One region of the Streptomyces sp. NPDC001922 genome, then DNA from elsewhere that is predicted to be linked to it. Evidence: riboswitches for the same ligand, from Rfam matches in the RefSeq annotation. Region 1 holds a riboswitch; each other region holds the start of a gene.
The links. A riboswitch is a leader RNA that binds a small molecule or an ion and turns the genes downstream of it on or off. The one in region 1 is predicted to bind cobalamin.

Region 1 (6,983 bases):
GTCCTCCGGCGTCCGCGGCCCGATCGCGTCCGGTCCGAGCAGTCCGTGGGCCCGCAGTACCTCGGCCGCCGCCTGCCCCCACGGGCGCCGCAGCCGGGCCTCGTCCAGCAGCCGCCCGTCGGCCAGCAGTTCCGCGGTCGGCCCGGTGTGCAGGCCGTCCGGTGCAAGCACGGCGGTGTCGTCCGCCCAGCGCAGGGCCAGGTCCACGTCGTGCGTGGCCATGACCACGGTGGTGCCCGCCGCCCGCAGCCGCCTCAGCACCTCCAGCAGCCGTTCCTGACCGTGCGGGTCGAGGCCCGCCGTCGGCTCGTCGAGGATGAGCACCCGCGGTCGCATGGCCACCGCTCCGGCGATGGCCGCTCGCTTGCGCTGTCCGTAGGAGAGCAGATGCGTGGGCCGGTCGCGCAGCGCGGTGATGTCCAGCGCGGCGAGTGCGTCCGCGACGCGCTCGCGCACCTCCGGCTCCGGGAGCCCCAGGTTCATCGGGCCGAACGAGACGTCCTGCCCGACCGATGCGGCGAAGAGCTGGTCGTCCGGGTCCTGGACCACCAACTGCACCGTGGTGCGCAGCCGGGTGAGCCCCGCGCGGCCGTAGGAGACCGTGGTTCCCTCCAGACGCAGCTCGCCCGCCGAGGGCCGGAGGCCTCCGCTGAGCAGCCGCAGCAGGGTGGTCTTCCCGCTGCCGTTCCGGCCGAGCAGCGCCAGGCTGCGGCCGTCGCGGATGCCGAAGGTGATGTCGTCCAGGACGGCCGGCCCGTCCTCGTAGGCGTATCCCGCGCCGAGGAGTTCCACCACGTGCGGTCCTGCGGTCATGGGGTGAGCCTTTCGAGTGCGAGCGTGAGGGCGGCGATCCCCGCCAGGAGCGTGACCGACGCGGCCACGAAGCGCCGGGAGACCTCGGCGTCGGCCACCAGGACGCGGAGGGAGCCGTCGTAGCCGCGGCCCGCGAGCCCCGCCTGGAGCCGGGCGGCCCGCGCGAACGCCCGGACGAACACGGTGGCTCCGAGTCCGGCCAGCGACCGCCAGGCCGCGGCCCGTCCGGACTGGCCCAGCCGGGCGGCCTGGGCCTGGCGGACCCGGGAGACGGTGTCCAGGAGCAGGAAGGCCATCCGGTAGGTGACCAGGGCGACATCGACCACCGCGGGCGGCACGCCCGCCCGCGCCAGCCGGGGCAGCAGGTCGGACAGGGGCGTGGTGAACGAGAACAGCAGCACCCCGAGCGACGCGGCGGAGGTGCGCAGCAGCAGCTGTCCGGCGTGCGCGGGCCCGTCCGGAGCCAGGGAGAGCGGGCCGTGCGGGCCGCCCAGCCGGACGAGGAGCGGCAGGGCGCCGGTGACGCAGAACCCGAGCGGAATGCGGTAGGCCCGCCACAGCTGACGGGGCGGCACGGCGGCCGGACCCAGCAGCAGGACGAGCGCGGCCACCGCGACGAGGAGCGACCCCGGCCACGGCGGCAGGCAGACCGCCGACACCGTCAGACCGAGCGCGAGAACGGCCTTGTCCAGGGGGTGGCGGCGGCGCCAGCGACTGCTGTGCGCCGCCGCGTCGATGGGCAGCACGCGGCTAGGCCGCGGTCTCGCGGTCCGGCGTCGCCGCCCCGCCCGGGGCCCCGGAGCCGCCCTGGGACGCGGCCTGCTCCGCACCCTGACGGCGCCCGCGGCGCAGCCCGAAGTAGTACGCCAGGACGCCCGCGCCGAGCGCGGCCTGAAGGGCGAACAGCGCGGACTCCACCTCGCCGGACGGCGGTTCGTAGAGCGGGCTGAACCAGGGCTCGTAGTCCGGCCGGATCTCGGTGATCGCGGACTCGGCCTGGGCGTCGGCGCCCGTGAAGGGCTCCTTCTTGTGGTCCCCGAGGCCGAGCGCGAGCGGCAGCACCGCCAGAGCGACGACCAGCGCCAGCAACAGCAGGTTGATCTTGGTGTGACGCTTCATCGGGCAACGGCCTCCTGCTCGTCCGCGCAGCGGGACAGCACGCCCAGCCGGATCAGATCCCCCTTGCTGGACTGGGTCAGGAGGCGCATCACCAGCACGGTGAGGATGCCCTCGCTGACCGCCAGCGGGATCTGGGTGACGGCGAAGATGCCGCCGAACTTGGCGAGGGAGCCGAGGACTCCGGTGCCCGGGTCGGGGAAGGCCAGCGCGAGCTGCAGGCTGGTGACGCAGTAGGTGCTGAGGTCCGCGACGAACGCCCCGGCGAACACGGCAGCCATGAGCGGTGCGCCCAGCCGCCGGACCAGCCGGTACACCCCGTATCCGGCCCAGGGGCCGACGATCGCCATGGAGAAGGCGTTGGCCCCGAGCGTGGTGAGTCCGCCGTGGGCGAGCAGCAGCGCCTGGAAGAGCAGGGTGATCGTGCCGAGGACCGTCATGATGGGCGGCCGGAACAGGATGGCCCCGAGGCCGGTGCCCGTCGGATGCGAGCAACTGCCGGTCACCGACGGGATCTTGAGGGCGGAGAGAACGAAGGTGAAGGCTCCGGAGGCGCCGAGCAGCAGCGTGCTCTCGGGGTTCTCCTTGACCTCGCGGGACAGGGACCGGACGCCGTGGACGACGAACGGGGCAGCGGCGGCGCTCCAGGCGACCGCGTGCAACGGGGGCAGATACCCCTCGGCTATATGCATGGGAAAGCGAACCTCTCCAGCACCTCGTGGATGGACGACGCGCCCCGGCCGGTCTCCTGGCTGACGGGTCGTGCCGCCCGGACTCCGCCTTCCCGGGCACCGAGCCGGCGGCTCGGCGTCCCAGTGGCTCCCCGAAGGGTGGAACCGGACTTCCCGATCACAGTGGCGAGGGCCGCACCGGTTTCATCACCGGTTTCCCGTACACCAAGGCCCTGCGAGGTTAGTGGGCAGCACGCTCCGGCCACAACCGGGGGTTGGTATCGGCCACCACCGGAGGCTGGAGCACGGTGCGCTTCCGGGGCGCGGGCGACCGACCACGCGCCCCTCGCGTGAGCATGTTCACGGTCCCGCGGGCGATTCCGTGGTGGCCGTCGCTTCAGGCGAGCGCGCAGTCGCCGCAGAACCCGCCACCCGGGACCCGGTAGTAGAGACAGCAGCTGCGCCGGGTGAAGGTGCCGCCCGCGAGGGTGCCGGTGCCGTGCAGCGGCGGTTCCCGGAACAGCTCCCGGACCAGCGCCGACGCCGTGTCCGCGGCCTCGGTACGGCCCTGCGCACGGCACCCGTCACGCAGGACGCGGTACGAGCCGAACAGCGCCGACCCGGCGTTGCCCCAGAGCAGTTGCCCCGAAACCTGACACACGGACCGCACGGCGCGGTGCAGGGGGACGAGGTGGGCGTCGACCACCGCCGTGCGCAGCCGGTCCGCCGAGGTGCCGGGATCCGCCGCCGACACGGGGCCGGGCAGCCAGAGTTCGTCCGGCGCGCTCCGGTCCGGGTGCCACCACAGGCGCTCCGGGGAGAGGTCGGGGAGGGCGCCGGCGAGCACGGCGGAGCCGAGCGCGAGGGACCACAGCCGGGCCGCGAGACCCTGGAAGACGAGGGAAGCGCCCACCCGGAGCTCGTCCGTGCCCAGCCGGCCGGCCACGGTCGCGATCCGGGCGCGCAGCGGACCGGGGCCCGCGTCCAGCTCGGCGAGCGGCACATACCCGTGGGCGCGCGGCCCCTCTCCCGGCGCCTCCGCGGTCCGCACGGCGAAGAACGGCCCCGCCTCGGCGACCCGGCGCAGGCCGGCGGCCATGGACATCCCCGGCATGTGGCTCCTCTCCGTCGCCTCCGGATTCTCCCGTACGGGCCGGCGGCGGCCGGGAGGACCCCGGGGCGGGACGCTTCGCACTCGCGCGGAGGGACGGCGGCAACACGTCGCCCGTCGATCACTCGATCGGGCCAAAGCCGTCCACGAGGCGCATCTTCACCTCGTCCGGTGCGTTGATCCGGTTCCCTGCTTGTCACAGGCAGGGACGTTTCTTTCTGTACGACTGAAAAGAGTTTGCGTCATGTCGCGTATTGCCAAGGCCGCCGTCCTGGCCGCCACTGCCGGTGCCGCCCTCTCCGCCGCCGCTGGTGCGGCGGTCGCCGACTCGGGCACCCAGGGTGCCGCCATGCTCTCCCCGGGCCTCGGTTCGGGCAACCTGGTCCAGGCCCCGATCCACGTGCCGGTCAACGCCTGCGGGGACACCGTGAGCGTCATCGGTGTCGCCAACCCCGCCCTCGGGAACTCCTGCGCCAACCGCTGAGGTTCCTTCGGTCGGCAGGGCTCTGTCGACCGGTGAGTCCTCGGGGCCCCCGGGCCCCGACCGCTGAGGGGAGCACGCCGGGCAGCGTTCCGGCTCCTCCGCCCCCTCGGCTGTGGCGCCCGTCCACGGGACGGCGGGCGCCACTTTCCTGCTCTCGCACCGCCCCCGTCTCCGCACTCCCCCTCCCCGCCTCCGCGGCCCCCGCACCCCCGATGTCAAGATCCGCCGATGCCCGGACCCGCCGCGACGTCCCCGCGTCAGCCGTGGGCGCGGTCGGTCGGCATGCGGACCGGTTCGGCCAGGTCGGAGGGGCGGATGCGGTAGACGTTGAGCCGCATGTCGTAGTACTTGGTCGTCTCCCCCACCCACTCCATGCCGATCCGGCGGGCCGTCGCCGCGGCTTTGGTGTTGTTGGGGCGGGCGACCGCGAACAGTTCGTCCACGCCCTGCTCGAACGCCCACCGGACCACCGCGGCACCGGCCTCCGTCGCATAGCCGCGGCCCCAGGTGTCGGGGCTGAGCTGCCAGCCGATCTCCAGGTCCTCGTCGTAAGGCGGCAGCATCCGGATGACGACCCCGCCGACCACCCGGTCGTCCTCCCGGCGCTGCACGGCCCAGCGTCCCGACGGCCGCACCAGGTTGGGCTGCGACTCCTCCCACGCCTGGAGGACGGCGCGCATCGCGGGGAGGTCGCCGACCCGGTGCATGGCAGGCGTCAGCCAGTGGGCGACCTCCTCGGCGCCGTAGATCCGCAGCGCGGCCTCGGCGTCGCCGGGGGTCCAGTCGCGCACCACGAGCCGTTCCGTACGCAGCGGCGCATACATGCTCCTCACGCTAACCGGAGCGGGGCGCACCGGCCTCTCGGCGAGGTGTGCGCAGGTGTTCAGGCGGTGGTGTTCAGGTGCGGCGGTGTTCAGGCGGCGGCGCCGGTCCCCGTGGTCACCGTGAAGAGGCCGCCCTGCGGATCCCGGAGGGTCGCCGAGCGGCCGATCGAGGAGTCGTCCGGCTCGCCGGTGACCGTGCCGCCCGCCCGGACGGCCGCCTCGGCCGCGGCATCGACGTCAGGCACCCGGAAGTAGACGTTCCAGCGGGGCCGGACCTGCGGGTCCGGATCCGCCTCCACACCGCCCCCGCGCAGCCGCGCCACCTTCTGCCCGCGGGCCAGGACCACCACGGCGTCGTGCTCGTACTCGACCTCGCAGCCGTCGGGCCGTCCGGAGGCCCAGTCGAAGACCTCCGCGTAGAAGATGGCCGCGGCGAAGGCGTCGCGGGTGCGCAGTTCCAGCCACGCCGGGGCGGAGCCGGCGCCGACGCGCCATTCGGGGAGGACCTCGCCCTCCCAGAAGCCGAACACCGCGCCGGCCGGGTCGGCGGCCAGCGCGGCCCGGCCCTTGCCGTAGGTGAGCGGGCCGACCGCCACGGTCGCGCTGCGCTCCCGGATCCGGGCGGCCACGGTGTCGGCGCTCTCGGCCGCGAAGTAGACGGTCCAGGAGACGGGGACCGCCATGGTGTGGGCCAGGGCGCCGATGCCGGCCACCGGCCGTCCGTCCGCGAGGGCGACGCAGAATTCGTCGCCCAGGGTGCCGGGGCGGAACGTCCACCCCATCACCGCTCCGTAGAAACTCTGGGCGGCCTCGAGTTCCCGCGTCATCAGACTCACCCAGCAAGGCACTCCGTGCACCGCGCGCGTGGAGGACATGTCCGCCACTGTGCCATCCGCCGCATCCGTTCGCCCGCCGACCCACCCCGGATGGACCGGCGCAGGTGACGCTCCCGCCCGACCTGACGCGATCATGTGAACTGTGCCTGCAGTCCGGGAGACCGTCGTCGGCCTGATCCGGCGGCGCAACGAGCCGATCGTCGTGCAGACGGTGCGCTGCACCGTGGCCGCGACGCTCGCCTTCGCCGCCGCGGAGTGGCTCATCTCCGGCGGGCCGCCGCCGCTGCTCGCACCGCTGACGGCGCTGCTGGTCGTCCAGGTCAGTCTCTACGCGACGCTCACCAGCGGGATGCGCCGGGTGAACAGCGTGGTGGCGGGCGTGCTGATCTCCTCGGCCTTCAGCGCCCTGGTGGGACTGAGCTGGTGGAGCCTGGGGCTGCTGATCCTCGCCTCCCTGGTGGTCGGGCACATGGTGCGCGTCGACGAGTTCGTGCCGGAGGTGGCGATCAGCGCGATGCTCGTGCTGGGCGTCAGCCATGTGGCCCAGGCGGCGTGGAGCCGGGTCGCCGAGACCCTGATCGGTGCGGCGACCGGCATTCTGCTGAACGCCCTGGTCGCGCCGCCGGTGCTGGTGGAGCCCGCCGGTGAGGCCATCGCCGGTCTCGGCCGGCGGATGCGGACGCTGCTGATGCAGATCTCCCGGGAGCTGGAGCGCGGGGCGACCCGGGAGGACGCGGTCCGCTGGCTCCACGGGGCGCGGGTGCTGGACAACGAGATCGCCCAGGTCGACGCGGCACTCAACCGGGCCGACGAGAGCATGAAGTTCAATCCGCGGGTGCGGGAGGGGCTGCTCGCCCGGCTGGTGCTGCGCAGCGGTCTGGACACCCTGGAGATCTGCGCGGTGGTGCTGCGCACCCTGTGCCGGTCGCTGACGGACCTGTCGCACCGGCGGCGGAGCGAACCGGTGTACGAGGGGCAGGTGGCCGCCGTGCTGAGCGAGCTGTTCCTGCACATCGCGGACGCCGTCGACAGCTTCGGCCGCCTGATCACGGCTCAGGTCAGCTCCAACGCCGAGGTGGCGGAGGGAGAGCTGGCCAGGGCCCTGACGGAAGGGCGGGAGGACCGGCA
Region 2 (6,983 bases), on a different contig from region 1:
GCCGGGCCGCCGCCACCCGGCCGCGGTCGTCGGTGAATGTCCACTCGGTGCTGTGTGCCATGCGCCCCACCCCAACTCTCGCTGTTCGATGTCTCCGGAGAGCATCACCGTCTGCCTGCCCTGGAGGTTCATCGTTCACTCATTCAGCTGGTCACTGAGGCAGTTTCCCTGGCGAATCCGTGTGTTGGTGCCGATCCGACCGGGTGCGTGATGGGCAGGTGGCCTGTGTTCCGGGCCCCGAGGCGACACCGATCGTCTCTCCCCCAGTGCCCGAGCCGACGGGGTGCGCGGGTGCCCGGGCTCACGTCATGGGCATGAATGCGGGCAGGGCGAGGGCCGAATGGGCCGGTCGTCCCTCTGCGGAGGGCATGGCGCTGAGATTGCGCAGCATGGCGTTGCGCTGCTCCAGGGCCCGGGCAGTCGTCGGGAAGAGGGTGGCATCGCCCTCGCCGACCTGGTCCTGGTTCAGGGTCACGAACTCACGGGTGTGGTGTTCGTAGGCGGCGAAGCCCGCGGCGTGGTCCCGGTCGGCCAGGGAACCGGCGAGCATGTACGCGCCGACGAGCGCGAGGCTGGAGCCCTGTCCGGTGAGGAACGAGGGTGCGTACGCGGCGTCGCCCACCAGCGCGACCCTGCCGCTGGACCAGCGGGGCATGCGGATCTGGCTGACCACGTCGAAGAACAGGTCATCCGCGTCGTGCATGGCGGCGACCATCCCCGGGACCTCCCATCCCGCGTCGGCGAAGACCGCGGCGACCAGGTCCCGTTGGGCCTCAGGGTTCCGGAACGCGTCGAACGGGGGTTCCGGGCGGGCGAAGTTCAGGAAGGCGTGCACGTCGTCGTTGTCCCCCACGGCGTAGAGTGCCGCGGCCCTGCCCGGGGTGTTCCACATCATGAGCTCGTGGGAGAGCCCGAAGGTGTTGCGCATGGTGAATCCGGCGAAGCAGTAGCCGAGATACCGGTGGAACTGCTCTTCGGGGCCGAACAGGAACTCGCGGGTACGTGAGTGCAGGCCGTCCGCTCCGAACACCACGTCGAACGTACGCCTGCTGCCCCCGCGGAAGGCGACATCGACCCCGTGGCCGGACTGGTCGAGGGTGTCGATGGAGTCGTCGAACAAGAACTCCACGTCGTCACGGACCGCCGCGTAGAGAGCGTCGGTCAGATCCCCGCGCCGCACCTCCAGGTCCTGCCCCGCGACACCGCCGGTGACGATGTGCGGGTTGACCGAGGCCGCCACGCTGCCGTCCGCTTCGAGGAAGGTGAGCCGGCGCACGTCGATGTGCGCGTCCTGCAGTCGCGGCAGGATTCCCATCCTCCGGACCACTTCGAGTGCGGTGCCGCGCACGTCGATGGGGTAACCACCGTCACGAAGCGTGCTCGCCTTCTCGACCACCGTGACCGCGAATCCGTAGCGGTTCAGCCAGAACGCGAGGGCGGGCCCCGCGACGCTTGCCCCGGATATCAGGGCCGTGCGCCTCTGCGGGGTACGGACATCCCTCAACTGCGCGGTGCGGCTCATTCCTTGACTCCTTTGCTCATGGTGCGGGCGACGAGCAGGGACAGCGCCGTGACGACGCCGGCGATGACGAAGCCGGTGACGAAGGCCGATTCGGCCGGGACATCCGACCCGGAAGGGGTCCCGGCGGTGAGGAGCGCACCACCCAGCTGGACACCCACCGCGAAGCCGAGCACGCGAGTCACCAGGACCAGGCTGGTGGCGATGCCGGTGTCGCCTCGATCGACGGATGTGGCGGTGCCGGTCACCATCGCCGTGACGCACAGGCCGTTGGCGAGCGAGATCATCATCTTGCCGATGACGAGGTGCCAGATCTCGGTGTGCACGGCTGCCAGGGCGATCAGGGCGGCGGCCATGATGACGACCCCGGCGGTGACCACGGCACGCGAGCCGAAACGCCGCGCCCCGATCCCACCGACCGGCCCGGCCAGCGACGCGGCCACGGCGCCGGGCAGCAGGAAGAAACCGATCTCGGTGGCACTGGCCCCGAATCCGTACGCGCCGGCGGACACCGCGAACAGCTGCGGGACGAGATGGACGGCCACCGAGGTACCCACGCAGATCACGAACGTCAGCACACACGACTTCCACACCGCCGGCCGGGCCAGCATGCGCAGATCGACCATCGGCGCGGCCGCACGACGCTCAACGGCGATCCATCCGGTCACGCAAGCGGCCAGCACCACGACGAGGGCGCCGAGTACGAGTGGCTGCGCCCCGAGGTCGGGTGCCAGCGCGAGCACCAGCATGAGCGTGACCAGCGTTCCGCTCAAGAGAACCAGGCCGGGCCAGTCGATCCCGGCGTCGTCCGACCGGCCCGGCGGATCATGCGGCATCAGCCTGTTCACCAGCAGGGTGGACCCGATGACCGCGATCGTCGGCAGCGCGAACATCCAGTGCCGGGACAGCCCTTCCGCCACGGGCCCGGCCGACAGCGTTCCCGCCATCCCGCCCCCCACGAACAAGCCGCTGACCACCCCGATGGCCACCTTCGACTCTCCCTCGGGGAGGTGTGCGCGCACCAGGATGAACGACAGGGGCAGCGCGCCCACCATCGCTCCCTGCAGCACCTGACCGAGCAGCAGCACCGGCAGGTTCGGCGCCAGGGCGGACACCAGACCACCGGCCGAGACCACCGCCATCAGCCGGATCAGGACCCGTTTCCCGCCGTAGCGGTCGCCGAACCTGCCTGCGACCGGTGTGACGAGCGCGCCGGTGATGAGGAGCACGATGCTGAGTAACGCCCCTTCGGCCGGACTCATGTCCAGCTCGCGTTGCAGGAGCGGGAGCGTCGGCGTCACCACCGACTCCAGGGCACCGGTGGCGACGGCCAGCATGCCGAGGGCCCCGACAGCGGCCCTCCCGATGCGGACCGGTGGAGCCAGAGTTGCGGTCATCGACGTCCTTCCGTCATTGCCGGGCGAGCAGGGCCGGCGGCCATACGCGTGGCGCTGTATCCGTGCCGGGTCCGGCACGGATACAGCGGCCCCTCACGCGGGGTCGCAGTGTGCTCGGTGCTTTGCGCTTGGTGCCTTGAGGACAGGTCCGAGGCCGTCCGCCGGGGTGAACCCGGGGCAGCGGCAGGCGAGTCGGCGCAGGGACGGCTCTGCCGGGCGGAGCCGGTGCACGAGTGCGCCACGCCCTACGATGCGACACTACACTACACCGTGCAGTGTAGGACGGTTAGGATGTTGCCCATGGCGACCACGAAGACACTGCGCGAGGGGTCCGCGGTGAAGCGGGCCGCCATCCTCTCGGCGGCCCGGGAACTGTTCCTCGCCGACGGCTTCGACCGGACCAGCGTCGACGCGGTCGCCGCCCGGGCCGAGGTGTCCAAGCGAACGGTCTACGACTACTTCGGCGACAAGCGGACGCTGCTGCAAGCAGTCGTCGACGCCACCGGCCAGTCAATGATCACCACGATCCGGCGCACCCTCGACGAGACCCTCACCGACCTCACCGAGCCTGTCGATCTCGAGGACGCCCTGGTCACGTTCTCGATGCGCATCTCGACCGACATGCTCGGCTCGGCGGAGTACGCAACGCTGCAACGACTGGTCCGGGGGGAGTCAGGCCACCTGCCGCACCGGGGCTACAACCCCATGGCCGACACCCCCGAGGAGGCTCTTGCCGAGCGGCTCGCCGCCTTCGCCGCCGCGGGGCTGCTCGCCGTCCCCGACCCCCGGCTCGCAGCCGACCAGTTCATCGCGCTGACCTTCGGCGTCGCGCTGGACAGGCTCGGTTCCGCGAATGCCGCGGAGGACACCCGCGTCCGGCCACTCGTCGTCGAGGGAGTGCGGACCTTCCTCCGGGCGTACCGAACCACGTAGGCGTGGCCGGCCCACACCCGCCCTACCCGGCTGCCGCCACTTCGCGGGCGGTGTCCGCGAGCCACGACGGGGCGTCGCAGTCGATGGCGCGCAGCGTGGACCGGAGGCGGACACGGGTCCGGGACGACGTGACCGTGCGCAGGACCGGTTCCAGCCGGAGGAGCGGCGCTTCGGCATCCCGCCACGCACCGAGCTGCACCAAGGCGGTCAGCTCCGCGAGCACATTGCCGAACTCCCGGCGGCCCCCGCCTCCCCTGGAACCTTCCGAACTCCGCTGAAGGTGCGGCAGCGCCGCGCGCGGGTCCCCGAGGCTCAGCAGTGCCTCGCCGGTGTGCAGCTCCACTTCGGTGCTGTCGATCCACCACGTGAACGCGGGGTCGTTGGCCTGTATCGAATCCTGGAGACCCCCTGTGGCTCGCTCCAGAGCGTCCAGCGCCCGGCTCCGGTCTCCGGCCTGCGCAAGGCTCCGTGCACGCCGTACGCGAGCCATGAGCGCCACACGGCCGGGTACCTCACGGCCGGTCAGCATCTCGTCCGTGATCGCCACAGCCTCACCGGCACGGCCGGTGTGCACGTCGATCATGGCGATCAGGTCCAGGATGAACCACTCCAGCGGGGCGTCACCGGCGAGGCGGGCCAGGGTGTGCGCCTCCGCGAGCGTGGCGCGCGCCTCACGGAACCGGGCCGCGTCGTGGAGCAGCCACCCGGCCACTTCCCCGATCTCCGCCACCTGTGCGAGGTGCTGCTTGTCGTCGCCGGTGATCCGGCCCCGTTCGGCCTCCCACACCTGTACGGCGGCGTCCGCCACATGGTCCCCACCGTGGCGGTTGTCATGCGCGAGCAGCCATCCCACGGCGTCCTGCACGTAGGTGTCCGGCTCACGGCCGGCGCAGACCCGCGGCTCGGCTTCGCCCCGGGCCCGCGCGGCTTCCCGCTCCAGGCCGTCCAGTGGCACCCCGAGCACATGCGCGAGCGGTGGTAACCAAGCGGCCGGGATGCGCCCGCCGCGCTCCCACCGGGAGACCTCGTGACGCGTCAAGGTGGTGATCCCGGCAGTGACGCACAACCGGAGCGCCAGCGAGCGCTGCGAGAGACCCGCGCGCTTGCGCAGGCCCGCCAGATGGGCGCCGAACCGGGCGCGTCCCGCTTGGTCGTTCATGCAGTGCCTCCCTGCGACCAAGCTACTCGTCCTGGCCCCTCCCCTGGCCTCCCGTGCGGCCCGTCCCCTCGATCGGGAACGCCGGTTACCTGAACGCACAGCGCCACGGATGAGAGCGGGCGCGGCCTCGCACTGGTGGGGGCGCTGGCGGAGGCCTGGGGGACCGACCCACTGCCCTGGGGCAAGCGGGTGTGGGCCGAGTGCGCTCGGAAGAACGACTGACTCCGGCCCGTTGCGGCCTCGTCCGGAAGCCGCGCACGCCGGTCCGGCAGGTGAACGGTGCTGACCGCGGCGCCGGACGGGACTAGGGTGGCCGGTGCAGCTGGTTCGCCCTGTCCGCCAGGCGGGGCGTCGCAAGAGGGAACCCGGTGGGAATCCGGGACTGCCCCGCAGCGGTGAGTGGGAACGACCGCCGTCATACGCACTGGGTCCGACGGGCCTGGGAAGCGACGGCCAGTAGGGGTCTGCCCGGCAGACGTGCCCGCGAGTCCGAAGACCTGCCCGTTGCCCGTGCGCCCACCCGGCGCGCGGAGATCCCGGTGACCTCGAGGGCGGGTCGGCGTACGGAAGCAGGCGGGTACCGCGGCAGCACCGCGTACGGCCTGCCGTCCGGTCGTCCCTTCGCGCCCTCGGCCCGTGCCGGGGTCCCCCAGGAGCACACTCGCGAAGGAGAGTTCTGTGACCAGCACATCCGCAGCCGCCACCGCACGGGCCACCGTGCACGGCTACCCGCGGCAGGGCCCGGACCGGGAACTGAAGAAGGCCGTCGAGGGCTACTGGAAGGGCACGATCACCGCCGGCGCCCTGCACGACACCGCGGCCGGGCTGCGCCGGTCCCAGTGGCGGCAGCTCGCCGAGGCGGGCCTGGACGAGGTGCCCACCGGCGGCTTCTCGTACTACGACCACGTCCTGGACACCAGCGTCATGGTCGGCGCGATTCCCGCCCGGCACCGCGCGGCCGTCGAGGCCGACGCGCTGGACGGCTACTTCGCGATGGCGCGCGGCACTCAGGACGTCGCGCCGCTGGAGATGACCAAGTGGTTCGACACCAACTACCACTACCTGGTGCCGGAACTGGGCCCGGACACGGTGTTCACCGCCGACCCCGGCAAGCAGACGGCAGAACTGCGGGAGGCCCTGGCCCTCGGCCTCGCCGCCCGTCCGGTGCTCGTCGGACCGGTCACCTATCTGCTGCTGGCCAAGCCCGGACCGGAGGTGCCGGACGACTTCGATCCGCTCACCCTGCTGGACCGGCTGCTCCCGGTCTACGCCGAGGTGCTCGCCGCGCTGCGGGCCGCCGGGGCGGAATGGGTCCAGCTGGACGAGCCCGCGCTGGTCCAGGACCGCACCCCGGCCGAGCTGAACGCCGCCGCCCGCGCCTACCGGGAGCTCGGTGGCACGGCGGACCGGCCGAAGCTGCTGGTGGCCTCGTACTTCGACCGGCTGGGCGAGGCGCTTCCGGTGCTCGCCAAGGCACCGGTCGAGGGGCTGGCCCTGGACTTCACCGGCACCGCCGCCGGCAACCTGGAGGATCTGGCGGCGGTCGGCGGGCTGCCCGGCAAGCGGCTGGTGGCCGGTGTGGTGAACGGCCGCAATGTGTGGATCAACGACCTCGGGGCGTCCCTGACGACGCTGGGCACCCTGCTCGGCCTCGCCGGCCGGGTGGACGTCGCGTCCTCCTGCTCACTGCTGCACGTGCCGCTGGACGCCGCGGCCGAGCGGGACATCGATCCGCAGATCGCCCGCTGGCTCGCGTTCGCCCGGCAGAAGACCGCCGAGATCGTCACCCTGGCCCGCGGGCTGACGCACGGCACCGGTGCCATCACCGCCGAACTCGCCGCCAACCGTGCGGACCTGGCCTCCCGCACCGGCTCGCCCCTCACCCGCGACCCGGCCGTACGCGCCCGCGCCGCGGCCCTCACGGATGCCGACGGCCGGCGGTCCGCGTCGTACCCGGAGCGCTCGGCCGTCCAAC
Region 3 (6,983 bases), on a different contig from region 1:
TCGCGTCCACCGGTCTCACCTCGCTCGCCTACGTCCTGGTCCGGCGTGAGCAGCGGGCCCGCAAGGGAGGTGCGCCGGAATGAACGACGGCGTGAACGGCGTCGCCCTCGGCGTCTTCATCTTCTTCTTCGTGGCCGTCACGGCCATGGGCTTCCTGGCGGCGCGCTGGCGGCGGGCGGACAACGCCGACAGCCTCGACGAGTGGGGCCTGGGCGGCCGCAGCTTCGGCACCTGGATCACCTGGTTCCTGCTGGGCGGCGACCTCTACACGGCGTACACCTTCGTCGCGGTGCCGGCGGCGATCTACGCGGCGGGCGCCGCGGGCTTCTTCGCGGTGCCGTACACGATCCTGGTGTACCCGCTGATCTTCACCTTCCTGCCGCGGCTGTGGTCGGTGTCGCACAAGCACGGCTACGTCACCACCTCGGACTTCGTCCGCGGCCGGTTCGGCTCCAAGGGGCTGTCGCTGGCCGTCGCCGTGACCGGCATCCTCGCCACGATGCCGTACATCGCGCTGCAGCTGGTGGGCATTCAGGCGGTGCTGGACGTGATGGGCGTGGGCGGCGGCGAGTCGACCCACTGGTTCATCAAGGACCTGCCGCTGCTGATCGCCTTCGGCGTGCTGGCCGCGTACACCTACTCCTCGGGGCTGCGGGCGCCGGCGCTGATCGCCTTCGTCAAGGACACGCTGATCTACATCGTGATCGCCGTGGCGATCATCTACATCCCGATCAAGCTCGGCGGCTTCGACTCGATCTTCGCCAAGGCCGGCGAGGCGTTCACCCAGACCAATCCGGTGACGGACAAGCCGCGCGGATCGGTGGTGACCGGGGAGCCCGCGCAGTGGACCTACGCGACGCTGGCGCTCGGCTCGGCTCTGGCGCTGTTCATGTACCCGCACTCGATCACGGCGACGCTCTCCAGCCGGAGCCGTGAGGTGATCCGCCGCAACACCACGATCCTGCCGCTGTACTCGCTGATGCTGGGGCTGCTGGCGTTCCTCGGCTTCATGGCGATCGCCGCGGGGATCGAGGTCAAGAACGGCCAGCTGGCCATTCCGCAGCTGTTCGAGAACATGTTCCCGGCCTGGTTCGCGGGCGTGGCCTTCGCGGCGATCGGGATCGGCGCGCTGGTTCCGGCGGCCATCATGTCCATCGCCGCCGCCAACCTCTTCACGAGGAACATCTACAAGGACTTCCTCAAGCCGGACGCGACGCCCGCGCAGGAGACCAAGGTCTCCAAGCTCGCCTCGCTGCTGGTGAAGGTCGGCGCGCTGGTCTTCGTCCTCACCATGGACAAGACCGTGGCCATCAACTTCCAGCTGCTGGGCGGCATCTGGATCCTCCAGACGTTCCCGGCCCTGGTGGGCGGCCTGTTCACCCGGTGGTTCCACCGCTGGGCGCTGCTGGGCGGCTGGGCGGTCGGCATGATCTACGGCACCCTCGCGGCGTACGGGGTGCCGAGTCCGACCAATCCGGCACAGAAGCACTTCGGCGGCAGCGCGGACGCCATCCCGGGGATCGGTGAGATCGGTTACATCGGCCTCACCGCGTTCGTCCTCAACGCCCTCGTCACGGTGGTGCTCACCGTCGTGCTGCGGGCGGTGAAGGCGCCCGACGGCATCGACGAGACCACCGCGGCCGACTACACCGCGGACGCGGGCGAACCGGGCGTGGAGACCGAACTGCCGCCGGCCACCGCGGGCGCGCCGGGCGGGCACTGACCCGGCCGGCCGGTCACGAGAGCCTGCGGGCCGTCGCCTCCCACACGGGGGCGGCGGCCCGTCGGCGTGTCCGGGAGCGCCGCGAGCGGGGCCGGGCAGCGGACGGCGTCGGCGGACGCCGGGCCTCAGAGACGGGCCAGGAACCGGTCGCGGTCGACGATCACCCGGGTGATCTCACCGGTGGCCAGCAGCCGGCCGGCTCCGTCCTGGGCGGCCACGGTGAACCGCACCAACCGGCCGTCGAGGTAGGTGACTTCCGCCGTGGCGGTCACGGTCGTCCCCACCGGTGAGGCCTTGAGGTGGTCGACCTGGACCCGGGTGCCGACCGAGGTGCGGCCGGGCTCCAGCGCGCCCGCGAGCGCGTCGACGGTGGCGGCCTCCAGCAGGGCCAGCAGGCCCGGGGTCCCGAGGACCGGGAGGTCGCCGCTGCCGAACTCCGCAGCGGTGTCGGCCTCGCTGACGGTGCGTTCCGCGGAACCCCGCGCGCCGGTCCTCAACGTCATGCCGGACAGGCTAACCGACGCGCCGGGGTGACCCCGGCGGGTGATCCGCGAGCGATCCCGAATGGGAATCCGGACGGCCCGCGGGACGCGCTGCCCCGTCCCCCAGGGCCTCGGCGCCGTTACCACATCTGTTCCCCTGCAAAGCGCACCACCCGAACCCCTGACACAAGATGTGGTGTTGCGTGCGGACCGCGACACAAGATGTATGCTCTTGCTCGCTGTCGTCGCAGGGGAATCCGGTGTGAATCCGGAACTGTCCCGCAACGGTATGAATGCGCTGGAAATGCACACTTCCAAGTCCGAAGACCTGCCGTCAGCCTGCCCGGATCGACCGAACCGGGCGACGAAATCGTCCGGGCCTCGCGGGTTGGGCCGGTGGACGCTGCGCGGTGCGCTGCCCTGTTCGGGGTGAGGTGTGCCCGTTCGGCGCCCGTCGTGTCCGTCCGTGCGGCCCCAGCCGAGCGAGGGAGAGCACCACGTGACCATCGCGCCCGCCGATCCGGCTTCAGCCGCCGCACCGGTGACGGAGGCCGACGGCCCCGGCACCGCGCTGCTGCGTACCCTGACCGACCTCACCGCCGATCTGCCCGCGACCGACCCGGGCCGGGTCGCCGCCGCCGCGCTCCGCGGCCGCCACGCGGGCTCCGACGAGGCCGAGTTGCGGGAGCTGGCGACCGAGGCGGCCGCCGGCCTGATCGCCGAGGACCCGGAGTACTCCCGGCTCGCCGCGCGCCTGCTCACCCGGGCGGTCGCCGACGAGGCCGCGAGCCAGGGCGCGGTCTCCTTCTCCGCCTCGGTCGCCACCGGTCACCGCGAGGGTCTGATCGCCGACCGGACCGCGGAGTTCGTCCGCGCCCACGCCTCCCGGCTCGACACGCTCGTCGAGGTCGCGCTGGCCGACGGCGCCGACGACCGCTTCGGCTACTTCGGACTGCGCACGCTGCACAGCCGCTACCTGCTGCGCCACCCGATGACCCGCCAGGTCATCGAGACGCCCCAGCACTTCATGCTCCGGGTGGCCTGCGGGCTGGCGGAGGACGGTTCGGACCGCGCCGTCGACGAGGTCGCCGCGCTCTACCGGCTGATGAGCCGGCTGGACTACCTGCCCAGCTCCCCCACGCTCTTCAACTCCGGCACCCGGCACCCGCAGATGTCCTCCTGCTACCTGCTGGACTCCCCGCTCGACGAGCTCGACTCCATCTACGACCGCTACCACCAGGTCGCCCGGCTCTCGAAGCACGCGGGCGGCATCGGCCTGCCGTACAGCCGGGTCCGCTCCCGCGGCTCCCTGATCCGGGGCACCAACGGGCACTCCAACGGCATCGTGCCGTTCCTGCGCACCCTCGACTCCTCGGTCGCCGCGGTCAACCAGGGCGGCCGGCGCAAGGGTGCGGCCTGCGTCTACCTGGAGACCTGGCACGCGGACCTGGAGGAGTTCCTGGAGCTGCGCGACAACACCGGTGAGGAGGCGCGCCGCACCCACAACCTCAACCTGGCCCACTGGATCCCGGACGAGTTCATGCGCCGGGTCGAGGCCGACGCCGACTGGTCGCTCTTCTCCCCCTCCGACGTGCCGCAGCTCGTCGACCTGTGGGGCGACGAGTTCGACGCCGCCTACCGGGCCGCGGAGGCCGCCGGGCTGGCGCAGCGCGCGGTCCCGGCCCGCCAGCTGTACGCCCGGATGATGCGCACCCTCGCGCAGACCGGCAACGGCTGGATGACCTTCAAGGATGCCGCCAACCGCGCCGCCAACCAGACCGCGGAGCCCGGCCGGGTCATCCACTCCTCGAACCTGTGCACCGAGATCCTCGAGGTCACCGACGACGGGGAGACCGCCGTCTGCAACCTCGGCTCGGTGAACCTGGGCGCCCACCTGGGCGCGGACGGGGAGATGGACTGGGAGCGGCTGGACGCCACCGTGCGCACCGCCGTGACCTTCCTCGACCGCGTGGTGGACATCAACTTCTACCCGACCGAGCAGGCCGCGGCGTCGAACGAGCGGTGGCGGCCGGTGGGCCTGGGCGTGATGGGCCTCCAGGACGTCTTCTTCCGGCTGAAGCTGCCCTTCGACTCCCCCGAGGCGTCCCGGCTCTCCACGCTGATCGCCGAGCGCATCATGCTGGCGGCCTACGAGGCCTCCTGCGACCTCGCCGAGCGGCACGGCCCGCACCCGGCGTGGTCCGCCACGCGCGCCTCGCGCGGCGTGCTGCACCCCGACCACTTCGGGGTGGAGCCGAGCCTGCCGGAGCGCTGGGCGGCGCTGCGCGCCCGGGTCGCGGCCACCGGCATGCGCAACTCCCTGCTGCTCGCCATCGCGCCGACGGCCACCATCGCCTCGATCGCGGGCGTGTACGAGTGCATCGAGCCGCAGGTCTCCAACCTCTTCAAGCGCGAGACGCTGTCCGGCGAGTTCCTCCAGGTCAACTCCTACCTGGTGGAGGAGCTGAAGGAGCTGGGCGTGTGGGACGCCCAGACCCGGGAGGCGCTGCGGGAGTCCAACGGCTCGGTGCAGGAGCTCAACTGGATCCCGCAGGAGATCCGGTCGCTCTACCGGACGGCCTGGGAGATCCCGCAGCGCGCGCTGATCGACATGGCGGCGGCCCGTACGCCCTACCTCGACCAGAGCCAGTCGCTGAACCTCTTCATGGCCTCCCCGACCATCGGCAAGCTCAGCTCGATGTACGCCTACGCCTGGAAGAAGGGCCTGAAGACCACGTACTACCTGCGCTCGCGCCCGGCGACCCGGATCGCGCGCGCCGCGGGCGGCAGCGGAGCGGCTGCCGCGCCGATCCCCGTCCAGCAGACGGCCGAAGCGGCGGACGCCGTCGCCTGCTCCCTGGAAAACCCCGAGTCCTGCGAGGCCTGCCAGTAATGTCCACCCACACCACCGAGATCGCGGCGGACTCCACCGCCGAGAAGAACCTGCTCGACCCGGGCTTCGAACTGACCCTGCGTCCGATGCGCTACCCGGACTTCTACGAGCGCTACCGCGACGCGATCAAGAACACCTGGACCGTGGAGGAGGTCGACCTCCACTCGGACGTGGCCGACCTGGCCAAGCTCTCCCCGGGTGAGCAGCACATGATCGGGCGGCTGGTCGCGTTCTTCGCGACCGGGGACTCGATCGTCGCCAACAACCTGGTGCTGACGCTCTACAAGCACATCAACTCGCCCGAGGCGCGGCTCTACCTCTCCCGGCAGCTCTTCGAGGAGGCCGTCCACGTCCAGTTCTATCTGACGCTGCTGGACACCTACCTCCCCGACCCGGACGACCGGGCCGCCGCCTTCGCCGCGGTGGAGAACATCCCGTCCATCCGGGAGAAGGCGCAGTTCTGCTTCCGCTGGATGGACTCGGTCGAGAAGATCGACCGGCTGGAGAGCAAGGAGGACCGCCGCCGCTTCCTGCTCAACCTGATCTGCTTCGCGGCCTGCATCGAGGGGCTGTTCTTCTACGGCGCCTTCGCGTACGTCTACTGGTTCCGCTCGCGCGGTCTGCTGCACGGCCTGGCGACCGGGACGAACTGGGTGTTCCGTGACGAGTCCATGCACATGGACTTCGCCTTCTCGGTCGTGGACACCGTCCGCGAGGAGGAGCCCGACCTCTTCGACGAGGAGATGGGCAAGCAGGTCACGGCGATGCTGGAGGAGGCCGTGGAGGCCGAGCTGCAGTTCGCCCGCGACCTGTGCGGCGACGGCCTGCCCGGGATGAACACCGCGTCCATGCGCGAGTACCTGCAGTGCGTGGCCGACCAGCGGCTGCGCCGGCTCGGGCTGCCGGTCCGCTACGGCTCGGAGAACCCGTTCTCCTTCATGGAGCTGCAGAACGTCCAGGAGCTGACCAACTTCTTCGAGCGCCGCGTCTCCGCCTACCAGGTGGCGGTCGAGGGTTCGGTCGCCTTCGACGACGACTTCTGACCGGCGCGCGCCACCCGGCGCCCCAGGGGTTGCCCGGTCCGGAATCCGAACGGAATATTCCGGTCACAGGGCAACCCCTGCCCCGTGCGTCACATCTCCCTCGGTGAAGACCTCTTCGCCGAGGGAGGAATGCACCCCATGAAGTGGCGCCGTCCGAAAGGTGCGGAGGACCGCACCGAGCGGCCCCCGTCCGACCGTCTCCACCGCGTCGTCGACTACCCGCGCCGGGGCCGCAGCGGATGGCGGCGCTGGCTGCCCTCCTGGCGCCAGTGGCTGAGCGCCGCGCTGCTCTCGGTGGCGGCCCTGGCCGGGCTGTTCGCCGTCGTGTACGCGAGCGTCGACATCCCGGACGAGAACGCCGCCGCCCGCCAGGAAGGCACCGTCTACTACTGGGCCGACGGCAGCCAGATGGTCAGCGTCGGCGCGGTCAACCGGCAGAACGTCGAGCTCGACAAGGTGCCGGACGCGGTGGAGCATGCCGTGATCTCGGCCGAGAACGCGAGCTTCTACTCCGACCCCGGTGTCTCGGTCCAGGGCGCCGCGCGGGCGATCGTCAACATGGTCAGCGGCGAGGAGACCCAGGGTGGGTCCACCATCACCCAGCAGTATGTGAAGAACACCTACCTCTCCCAGGACCAGACGGTCACCCGCAAACTCCGCGAGTTCTGCATCTCGCTGAAGCTGTCGAACCACCGCACCAAGCAGGAGATCCTCCAGGGGTACCTCAACACCAGCTGGTTCGGCCGTGGTTCGTACGGCATCGAAGCCGCGGCGCGCACCTACTACGGCGTCAGCGCCGACCGGCTGAACCCGAGCCAGGGCGCGATGCTGGCCGCCCTGCT
Region 4 (6,983 bases), on a different contig from region 1:
AGGTGCACGACGTGGTCATCATCGGCGCCGGAGTGGTCGGCGCGGCCATCGCCCGTGAACTGGCCCGCTACCGGCTGCGCATCGCCGTCGTCGAGGCCTCGGACGACATCGGCAATGGCACCTCGAAGGCCAACACCGCCATCCTGCACACCGGGTTCGACGCCACCCCCGGCACCCTGGAGGCCCGGCTGGTCCGCGACGGCCACCGGCGGCTGACCGGATACGCCGCGGAGGTCGGCATCCCGGTGGAGCGGCTCGGTGCCCTGCTCGTCGCCTGGGACGACGAGCAGCTCGCCGCGCTGCCCGCACTCGCCGCCAAGGCCGCGCGCAACGGCTGCCACGACACCCGGCTCATCGGCGCGGAGGAACTGCGCCGCCGCGAGCCGCACCTCGGGCCGGGAGCCCTCGGTGCCCTGGACGTGCCCGGCGAGAGCATCATCTGCCCCTGGACGACGACGCTCGCCTACGCCACCCAGGCCGTCCGCAGCGGAGCCGGTCTGCACCTCAACTGCCGGGTGGACACGGTCACCACGAGCACCGCGGGCCACCAGGAACTCGGCACCGCGCGCGGGGTGCTGCGCACCCGCCATCTGGTCAACGCCGCCGGTCTGCACGCCGACGCCATCGACCGGATGTGCGGCCACGACGACTTCACCGTGACGCCGCGGCGCGGCCAGCTCATGGTGTTCGACACGTTCGCCCGCGCCCTCGTCGACCACATCCTGCTGCCCGTGCCCACCGCACGCGGCAAGGGGGTGCTGGTCACGCCGACCGTGTACGGCAACGTCCTGCTGGGACCGACCGCGGAGGACCTCGACGACAAGACGGCCACCGGAACGTCGGCCGACGGGCTGGCGTTCCTGCGGGAGCGCGGCGCACGGATCCTGCCCGCCCTGCTCGACGAGGAGATCACCGCGGTCTACGCCGGACTGCGCGCCGCCACCGGGCAGGAGGACTACCGGATCCGGGCGCACCCCGGGGAGCGCCGGGTCACCGTCGGCGGCATCCGCTCCACCGGCCTCACCGCCTCGATGGCGATCGCCGCGCACGTGGTGGAACTGCTCGCCGCGACCGGCCTGGGCCTGGGCACCGCCCACGAGCCGGCGCCGCTGCGGATGCCGAACATCGGCGAGGCCTTCCCCCGCCCGTACCAGCGCGCCGAACTGATCGCCGCCGACCCGGAGTACGGCACCCTGGTCTGCCACTGCGAGCGGGTGTCCCGGGGCGAGATCCGCGACGCCCTCGCAGGGACGGTCCCGCCCGGCTCGGTCGCCGGGCTCCGGCGCCGCACCCGGGCCATGAGCGGCAGGTGCCAGGGCTACCACTGCGGCGCCGCCGTGCACGCGCTGTTCGCCCGGGGCGGCGGCCCGGGCGCAGTCCCCGCCGTCCCCGCCTCTCCGGACTCCCCGGACTCCCCGCGAACGAGGACCCCGTCATGACGGCCGACCCGCCTCCCGCCCTTGCCGGAGCGTCACCCATCGCCGGAGTGTCGCCCACCGCCGCCGGTCCGCTCCGGCGCAGCGTCGACGTCCTGGTCATCGGCGCCGGGCCGGCCGGGCTGACCGCGGCCGCCCGGCTCGCCGCCGCGGGCGCCGGACGGGTGGAGGTCGTCGACCGGGAGCCGTACGCAGGTGGGCTCACCCGCCACTGCCCTCACCGCGGGTTCGGCGTGAGCGACCTGCACCGGCTGCTGACCGGCCCGGACTACGCCCGGCACCTGGCCGACGCGGCCGTACGCGCCGGCGCCGTCCTGCGCACCGGGGCCGGCGTCACCGGCTGGGCGGGCCCGCTCACCGCGGCCGTCACCGGCCCGGCCGGACTCGAACGCCTCACGGCACGGGCCGTCGTCCTCGCCACCGGTGCCCGGGAACGGCCCCGCAGCGCACGGCTGGTGCCCGGCACCCGCCCCGCGGGCGTCCTCACCAACGGCCAGGTCCTGCGGTCCCTGCACGGTGGACTGCGGTCCCCGCACGGTGGACATCGCGGCACGGTCGGCCGCCGCGCCGTCGTCGTCGGCGCCGGGCCGTCCGGCCGTGCCACGGCGCTCGCCCTGGGCCGGGCCGGGACCGAGGTGGCCGCGCTCGTCACCGGCCTGCCGCGCCACCGGTCCTCCTGGGCACAGACCCTCCCCGCCCTTCCGGACCGGGGGATCCCGCTGCTCGCGGACACCACGGTGACCGGACTCCACGGCCGGGACCGGGTGGAGGCCGTCGGGCTCCGGCACCGCGACGGCCGGGCCATGACGCTCCGCTGCGACACGGTGGTGTTCACCGGCGACTGGATCCCCGACCACGAACTCGCCCGCACCGGCGGCATATCCCTCGCACCCGGCTCCCGCGGGCCGTCCGCCGACACCGCGTTCCGCACCTCCGAGCCCAAGGTCTTCGCGGTGGGCACGCTGCTGCGCCCCGGCGAGTCCGCCGGTACCGCCGCCCGGGACGGCGCGCTCGTCGCGGAGCCCGTGCTGCGCCACCTGGCCGGCGGGGGGTGGCCGCCCGCCCCGGTGCCCGTGCTGGCCGAGGCACCGCTCGCCTGGGTCACCCCCGACCGGATCGGCCCCGTGAACTCCCTTGCCGCGCACGGGAGGTTCAGCCTGGAACCGGCGGAAGTGCTCGTCCGGCCACGGCTGATCGTCCGGCAGGACGGCCGGACGCTGCACCGGCAGCGGGTGTGGGAGACCGCCGTGCCCGGACGGCCGGTGCGGCTCTCCGCGGCATGGTGCGCACGGGCCGCGGCCCACGGGGGCCCGGTGCTCGTCTCCGTCGCGTGAACGGTGGCCTGCGGGGGACGGACGGGAGACCGAGGCGGCGTCTGCCTTCGGAGACGGCCCCGCCCGGCCGCCCGGCACCGCTCACCGCCCCGAGATGACCCCCGCCAGCCGGGCGAACGCGGAGGTGTGCGCCAGGCCGGCGCTCTCCCGCCGGTCCGCGGCCCGGAACAGGGCGTGGATCAGATGAACCCCCGCCCACCGCAGCGGCTCCGGCTCCCAGGGCCGCACCTGCCGCCCGACCCAGGGCAGCGCGGTCAGTTCGGTGTCCTGCCGCAGCAGGAGGTCCCGCAGCGTGCGGCCCGCCAGGTTGGACGTCGTCACCCCACTGCCCACGTACCCTCCGGCCCAGCCCAGACCGGTGGTGTGGTCCAGCCGGACCGTGGAACACCAGTCCCGCGGCACGCCCAGGACACCGCACCAGGCGTGCTCCACCGCGGAGTCCGCGGCGGGCGGGAAGAGCGTGACGAGCGCGCGCCACAGGGCGTCCACGGTCTGCGGCCGGGTGACGCCCCCGGTGTCCGTGCGCGAACCGAAGCGGTACGGAACTCCCCGGCCGCCGAGGGCGATCCGGCCGTCCGCGGTGCGCTGGGCGTAGATGTAGGCGTGGGCCGTGTCGCCGAGCACCTCCCGGTTCCGCCAGCCGATCCGCTCCCACACCGTGTCGGGCAGCGGCTCGGTGACGATCATCGAGCTGTTCATCGGCAGCCACTGACGGCGCAGTCCGGCGATGCTCGCGCTGAACCCCTCCGTCGCCCGGATCACATAGTCGGCGGTCACCCTGCCCCGGTCGGTGCGGGCGACGGCCCGCCCTCCGGCGTTGCGGGGGAGGATCTCGGTGACCGTGGTGCCCTCCAGGATGTCGACTCCGCGGGCGGCCACCGCCCGTGCCAGCCCCGAGGCCAGCGCCGCGGGCTGGACGGCGGCGGCGTGCGGCGTCCAGGCGGCCGCCGACGCCCCCGCCACGGCCACCCGCTCCGCCCGTTCCGTCGCGTCGAGCAGCCGCAGGTCCTCCTCGGCGAAGCCCCAGTCGCGCTGTTCCTCGACAGCGGCCAGCAGCCGCGCCTGCTGCGCGGGGCCGACCGCGACGCGCAGCATGCCGCCCTTGTGGATGCCCGCGTCGATGCCCTCGGTGTGCGCCACGGCGATCACCTCGTCGACGGACCGGAACAGGGTGCGCTGCATCTCCCGCACCGCGGCCCGGCCGTGCTGCGCGGCGTAGCGCTCCCGGGCCCCGGCGAAGCCGTGGTAGAGCCAGCCGCCGTTCCGCCCGGAGGCGCCGAATCCCGCGAACTCCCGCTCCAGCACGGCGATCCGCAGACCGGGCCGGTCCCGCGCGAGGTAGTACGCGGTCCACAGGCCGGTGTAGCCGCCGCCGACGATCGCCACGTCGTAGTCGCGGTCCCCGGGGAGGGCGGGCCGGCGCCCGGGCGGGCCGCCGTCCCGGTACCAGAAGGAGACGCCGCCGTTGACGAATCCGTCCGCCAAGGGTGCCGTACGAGGAGTGGTCCGGCCGTGGTTCATCCGAGGGGCCCCGCATTCCCGGTGGTCGCAGACCGTTCAGGGTAGGCGGTACCGGGCCGGACGGAACACCCCCGTCGGTGCCGGGCCGGCCGGACACCCCGTCGGTGCCGGACGGCGGAGGAACGGCGACCGCTCCGGCCTGCCGCACCCCGGGCGGGCGCGGTTCCCCACGGAGGCGGTTCACACCGGGGCGGTTCCCGCAGGGCAACGAGCGGCGCAGCTCACGGGCTCGCGCCCTGGGCGGGCTGATCGCGCTCTGACAGAATGCGGGTGTTCACGAGGCGGCGGACCCCGGGAAGCCGGTGCGAATCCGGCACGGTCCCGCCACTGTGACCGGGGAGCCGCTTCGAACGGCGGTGTGCCGCACGGCGCACCGCGCCGGGACGGGCCGCTCCTCGGGAGTCAGACACCGGACTGCCGCCTTCAGCACCGACCAGGGGACGCGGATCCCCCGGAGGAGGCATGCCATGTCCCGGTTCCCGGGGTCACTGCGCGTCCGGACCATCGCGGCGGCTCTGCTGCTGCTCCCGCTCACCGGCTGCGGCCTCGCGCCCACGGACGACCGGCCCGCCGGCCGTTCCGCCGCCGCGAAGGGCTTCCCGTACACGGTCACCAACTGCGGTGTGAAGACCACGTTCACGGCTCCGCCGAAGCGGGCCGTCACCCTGAACCAGCACGCCACCGAGGTCATGCTCGCCCTGGGCCTGGAGAAGCGCCTGGCCGGCACCGCCTACCTCGACGACCGGGTGCTGCCCCGCTTCCGGGACGCCTACCGGGGCGTCGACGTCCTGGCCGACAAGTACCCCTCGTACGAGAAGCTGCTCGCCGCCGGACCCGACTTCGTCTACGGCGGCTACGCCAGCGCCTTCGACAGGAGCGAGGGCCGGGACCGCGGTTCGCTGGAGAAGAGCGGGGTGCACACCCGGCTCAACATCGAGAGCTGCGGCCGCGGTCCGGTGCGGGTGGACCGGCTGCGTCAGGAGATCCGCGAGACCGCGCGCACCTTCGGCGTCCCCGAGCGGGCCGACGCCCTCCTGGCCCGCCAGGACAAGCAACTCGCGGCCACGGCGAAGCGGTTGAAGGGCGCGGACCGGCCCTCCGTCCTCGTCTACGACAGCGGCGACAGCGCGGCATTCACCGCGGGCGGCAAGGGCATCGGCAACGAGATCGTCCGCCTCGCCGGCGGCCGGAACGTCTTCGCCGACCTCGACCGCACCTTCGGCGACGTCTCCTGGGAGAAGGTCGTCCAGCGGCGCCCCGAAGTGATCGTGATCTACGACTACGGCGGCACCCCGGTGGCGGCCAAGAAGAAGCGGCTGCTCCGCGACCCGGCGCTCGCCGACGTTCCGGCGATCCGGAACAAGCGCTTCGCGGTGCTGCCGCTGTCCTCCGCCGTGCTCGGCGTGCGGGTGCCCGAGGCGGTCGACTCGCTGGCCCGGCAGCTCCACCCCGGACACGGCGGTTAGCGCGGTGCTCCGCCGAATACCGCGGACCCCGGCGGGGCGGCTCCGCTGCTCCCTCGTCCTCGCCGGCCTCGCGGCCGTGTTCGCCGCGGCGGCGGTCGCCGGGCTCGCCCTGGGCCCCGTCCGGATCCCCGCCGGGGATGTGCTGCGCATCCTCGCCGGGGACACCGGGGCCGGCCCGTTCACCACGATCGTGCGCGACGTCCGGCTGCCGCGGGTCCTGCTCGGCGCCGTCGTCGGCGCCGGACTCGCCGTCGTCGGGACCGTTCTCCAGGCCCTGGTCCGCAACCCGGTGGCCGACCCCTTCCTCCTCGGCATCTCCTCGGGCGCCTCGACCGGCGCGGTGCTCGTGGTGGTGCTCGGTCTCGGCGCGGGGGCGACGTCCTTCGCCCTGCCGGCCGGTGCCTTCGTGGGATCGCTCGGCGCCCTCGTCGCCGTCTACGCCATGGCCCGCCGCGGCGGGACGATGACCACCGGCCGGCTGGTCCTCGCCGGGGTGGCCGTGCAGTACATCCTCTCCGCCCTCACCAGCCTGGTGCTCGTCACGGCCGCCGAGGCCGAACACCTGCGGGCCGTGCTGTTCTGGACCCTCGGCGGTCTCGGCGGCGCCCGCTGGGACGCACTGCTCCTGCCCGCGGTCGCCCTCGCCGTCGGTACCGCCGTGCTGATGGCGCTGGCCCGGCCGCTCGACCTGCTACTCGTCGGCGAGGAGGGGGCCACCGTCCTGGGGCTGGACACCGGGCGGTTCCGGGCGGCGGTGTTCGTCCTCGCCTCGCTGGTCACCGGGGTTCTCGTGGCCGTCAGCGGAGCCATCGGCTTCGTCGGCCTGGTGGTGCCGCACGCCGCCCGGATGGCCGTCGGGGCCGGACACCGCGCCCTGCTCCCGGTGTCGGCCCTCGGTGGCGCCGCCTTCCTGGTCCTCGCCGATCTGCTGGCCCGGACCGTCGCCGCCCCGGCCGAGGTTCCCGTGGGCGTGCTCACCGCCCTGGCCGGCGGCCCCTGCTTCCTGTGGCTGCTGCGGCGCACCTCTCGTACCGAAGGGATCACCGGATGAGCGCCCGGACTCCGGCGCCCGCGGAACTGCGGGCCGAGGCCGTCTCCTTCCGCGTCGGCGGCGCCCCCGACGGGCGTCCCATCCTGGACTCCGTCGACATCGAGGCCCGCACGGGGGAGACCGTCGGCCTCGTCGGCCCCAACGGCAGCGGCAAGACGACCCTGCTGCGGTGTGT

Region 2: linked by a shared signal. The riboswitch ahead of metE (5-methyltetrahydropteroyltriglutamate--homocysteine S-methyltransferase) and the one ahead of ACFYYR_RS06895 (energy-coupling factor ABC transporter permease) in region 1 are both predicted to bind cobalamin.
Region 3: linked by a shared signal. The riboswitch ahead of ACFYYR_RS30250 (ribonucleoside-diphosphate reductase subunit alpha) and the one ahead of ACFYYR_RS06895 (energy-coupling factor ABC transporter permease) in region 1 are both predicted to bind cobalamin.
Region 4: linked by a shared signal. The riboswitch ahead of ACFYYR_RS14390 (ABC transporter substrate-binding protein) and the one ahead of ACFYYR_RS06895 (energy-coupling factor ABC transporter permease) in region 1 are both predicted to bind cobalamin.

The regions. Positions count from the first base shown of each region.
Region 1 covers NZ_JBIASV010000003.1:311,417-318,399, forward strand. Annotated here, with positions in the region: gene ACFYYR_RS06880 (energy-coupling factor ABC transporter ATP-binding protein) at 1-813, opposite strand, end outside; gene cbiQ (cobalt ECF transporter T component CbiQ) at 810-1,559, opposite strand; gene ACFYYR_RS06890 (energy-coupling factor ABC transporter substrate-binding protein) at 1,564-1,932, opposite strand; gene ACFYYR_RS06895 (energy-coupling factor ABC transporter permease) at 1,929-2,621, opposite strand; cobalamin riboswitch at 2,650-2,845, opposite strand; gene ACFYYR_RS06900 ((2Fe-2S)-binding protein) at 2,998-3,714, opposite strand; gene ACFYYR_RS06905 (chaplin) at 3,956-4,195, shown strand; gene ACFYYR_RS06910 (GNAT family N-acetyltransferase) at 4,453-5,019, opposite strand; gene ACFYYR_RS06915 (VOC family protein) at 5,109-5,846, opposite strand; gene ACFYYR_RS06920 (aromatic acid exporter family protein) at 5,998-6,983, shown strand, end outside.
Region 2 covers NZ_JBIASV010000007.1:166,574-173,556, reverse strand. Annotated here, with positions in the region: gene ACFYYR_RS14615 (ABC transporter substrate-binding protein) at 1-61, opposite strand, end outside; gene ACFYYR_RS14610 (FAD-dependent monooxygenase) at 302-1,522, opposite strand; gene ACFYYR_RS14605 (MFS transporter) at 1,519-2,916, opposite strand; gene ACFYYR_RS14600 (TetR/AcrR family transcriptional regulator) at 3,217-3,849, shown strand; gene ACFYYR_RS14595 (helix-turn-helix domain-containing protein) at 3,872-5,008, opposite strand; partial or broken gene ACFYYR_RS14590 (ATP-binding protein) at 5,117-5,230, shown strand; cobalamin riboswitch at 5,364-5,507, shown strand; gene metE (5-methyltetrahydropteroyltriglutamate--homocysteine S-methyltransferase) at 5,687-6,983, shown strand, end outside.
Region 3 covers NZ_JBIASV010000020.1:72,095-79,077, reverse strand. Annotated here, with positions in the region: gene ACFYYR_RS30265 (DUF3311 domain-containing protein) at 1-83, shown strand, start outside; gene mctP (monocarboxylate uptake permease MctP) at 80-1,723, shown strand; gene ACFYYR_RS30255 (thioesterase family protein) at 1,849-2,226, opposite strand; cobalamin riboswitch at 2,425-2,556, shown strand; gene ACFYYR_RS30250 (ribonucleoside-diphosphate reductase subunit alpha) at 2,705-5,098, shown strand; gene ACFYYR_RS30245 (ribonucleotide-diphosphate reductase subunit beta) at 5,098-6,141, shown strand; gene ACFYYR_RS30240 (transglycosylase domain-containing protein) at 6,280-6,983, shown strand, end outside.
Region 4 covers NZ_JBIASV010000007.1:120,979-127,961, forward strand. Annotated here, with positions in the region: gene ACFYYR_RS14375 (NAD(P)/FAD-dependent oxidoreductase) at 1-1,439, shown strand, start outside; gene ACFYYR_RS14380 (NAD(P)/FAD-dependent oxidoreductase) at 1,436-2,770, shown strand; gene ACFYYR_RS14385 (NAD(P)/FAD-dependent oxidoreductase) at 2,852-4,291, opposite strand; cobalamin riboswitch at 4,543-4,724, shown strand; gene ACFYYR_RS14390 (ABC transporter substrate-binding protein) at 4,759-5,757, shown strand; gene ACFYYR_RS14395 (FecCD family ABC transporter permease) at 5,834-6,808, shown strand; gene ACFYYR_RS14400 (ABC transporter ATP-binding protein) at 6,805-6,983, shown strand, end outside.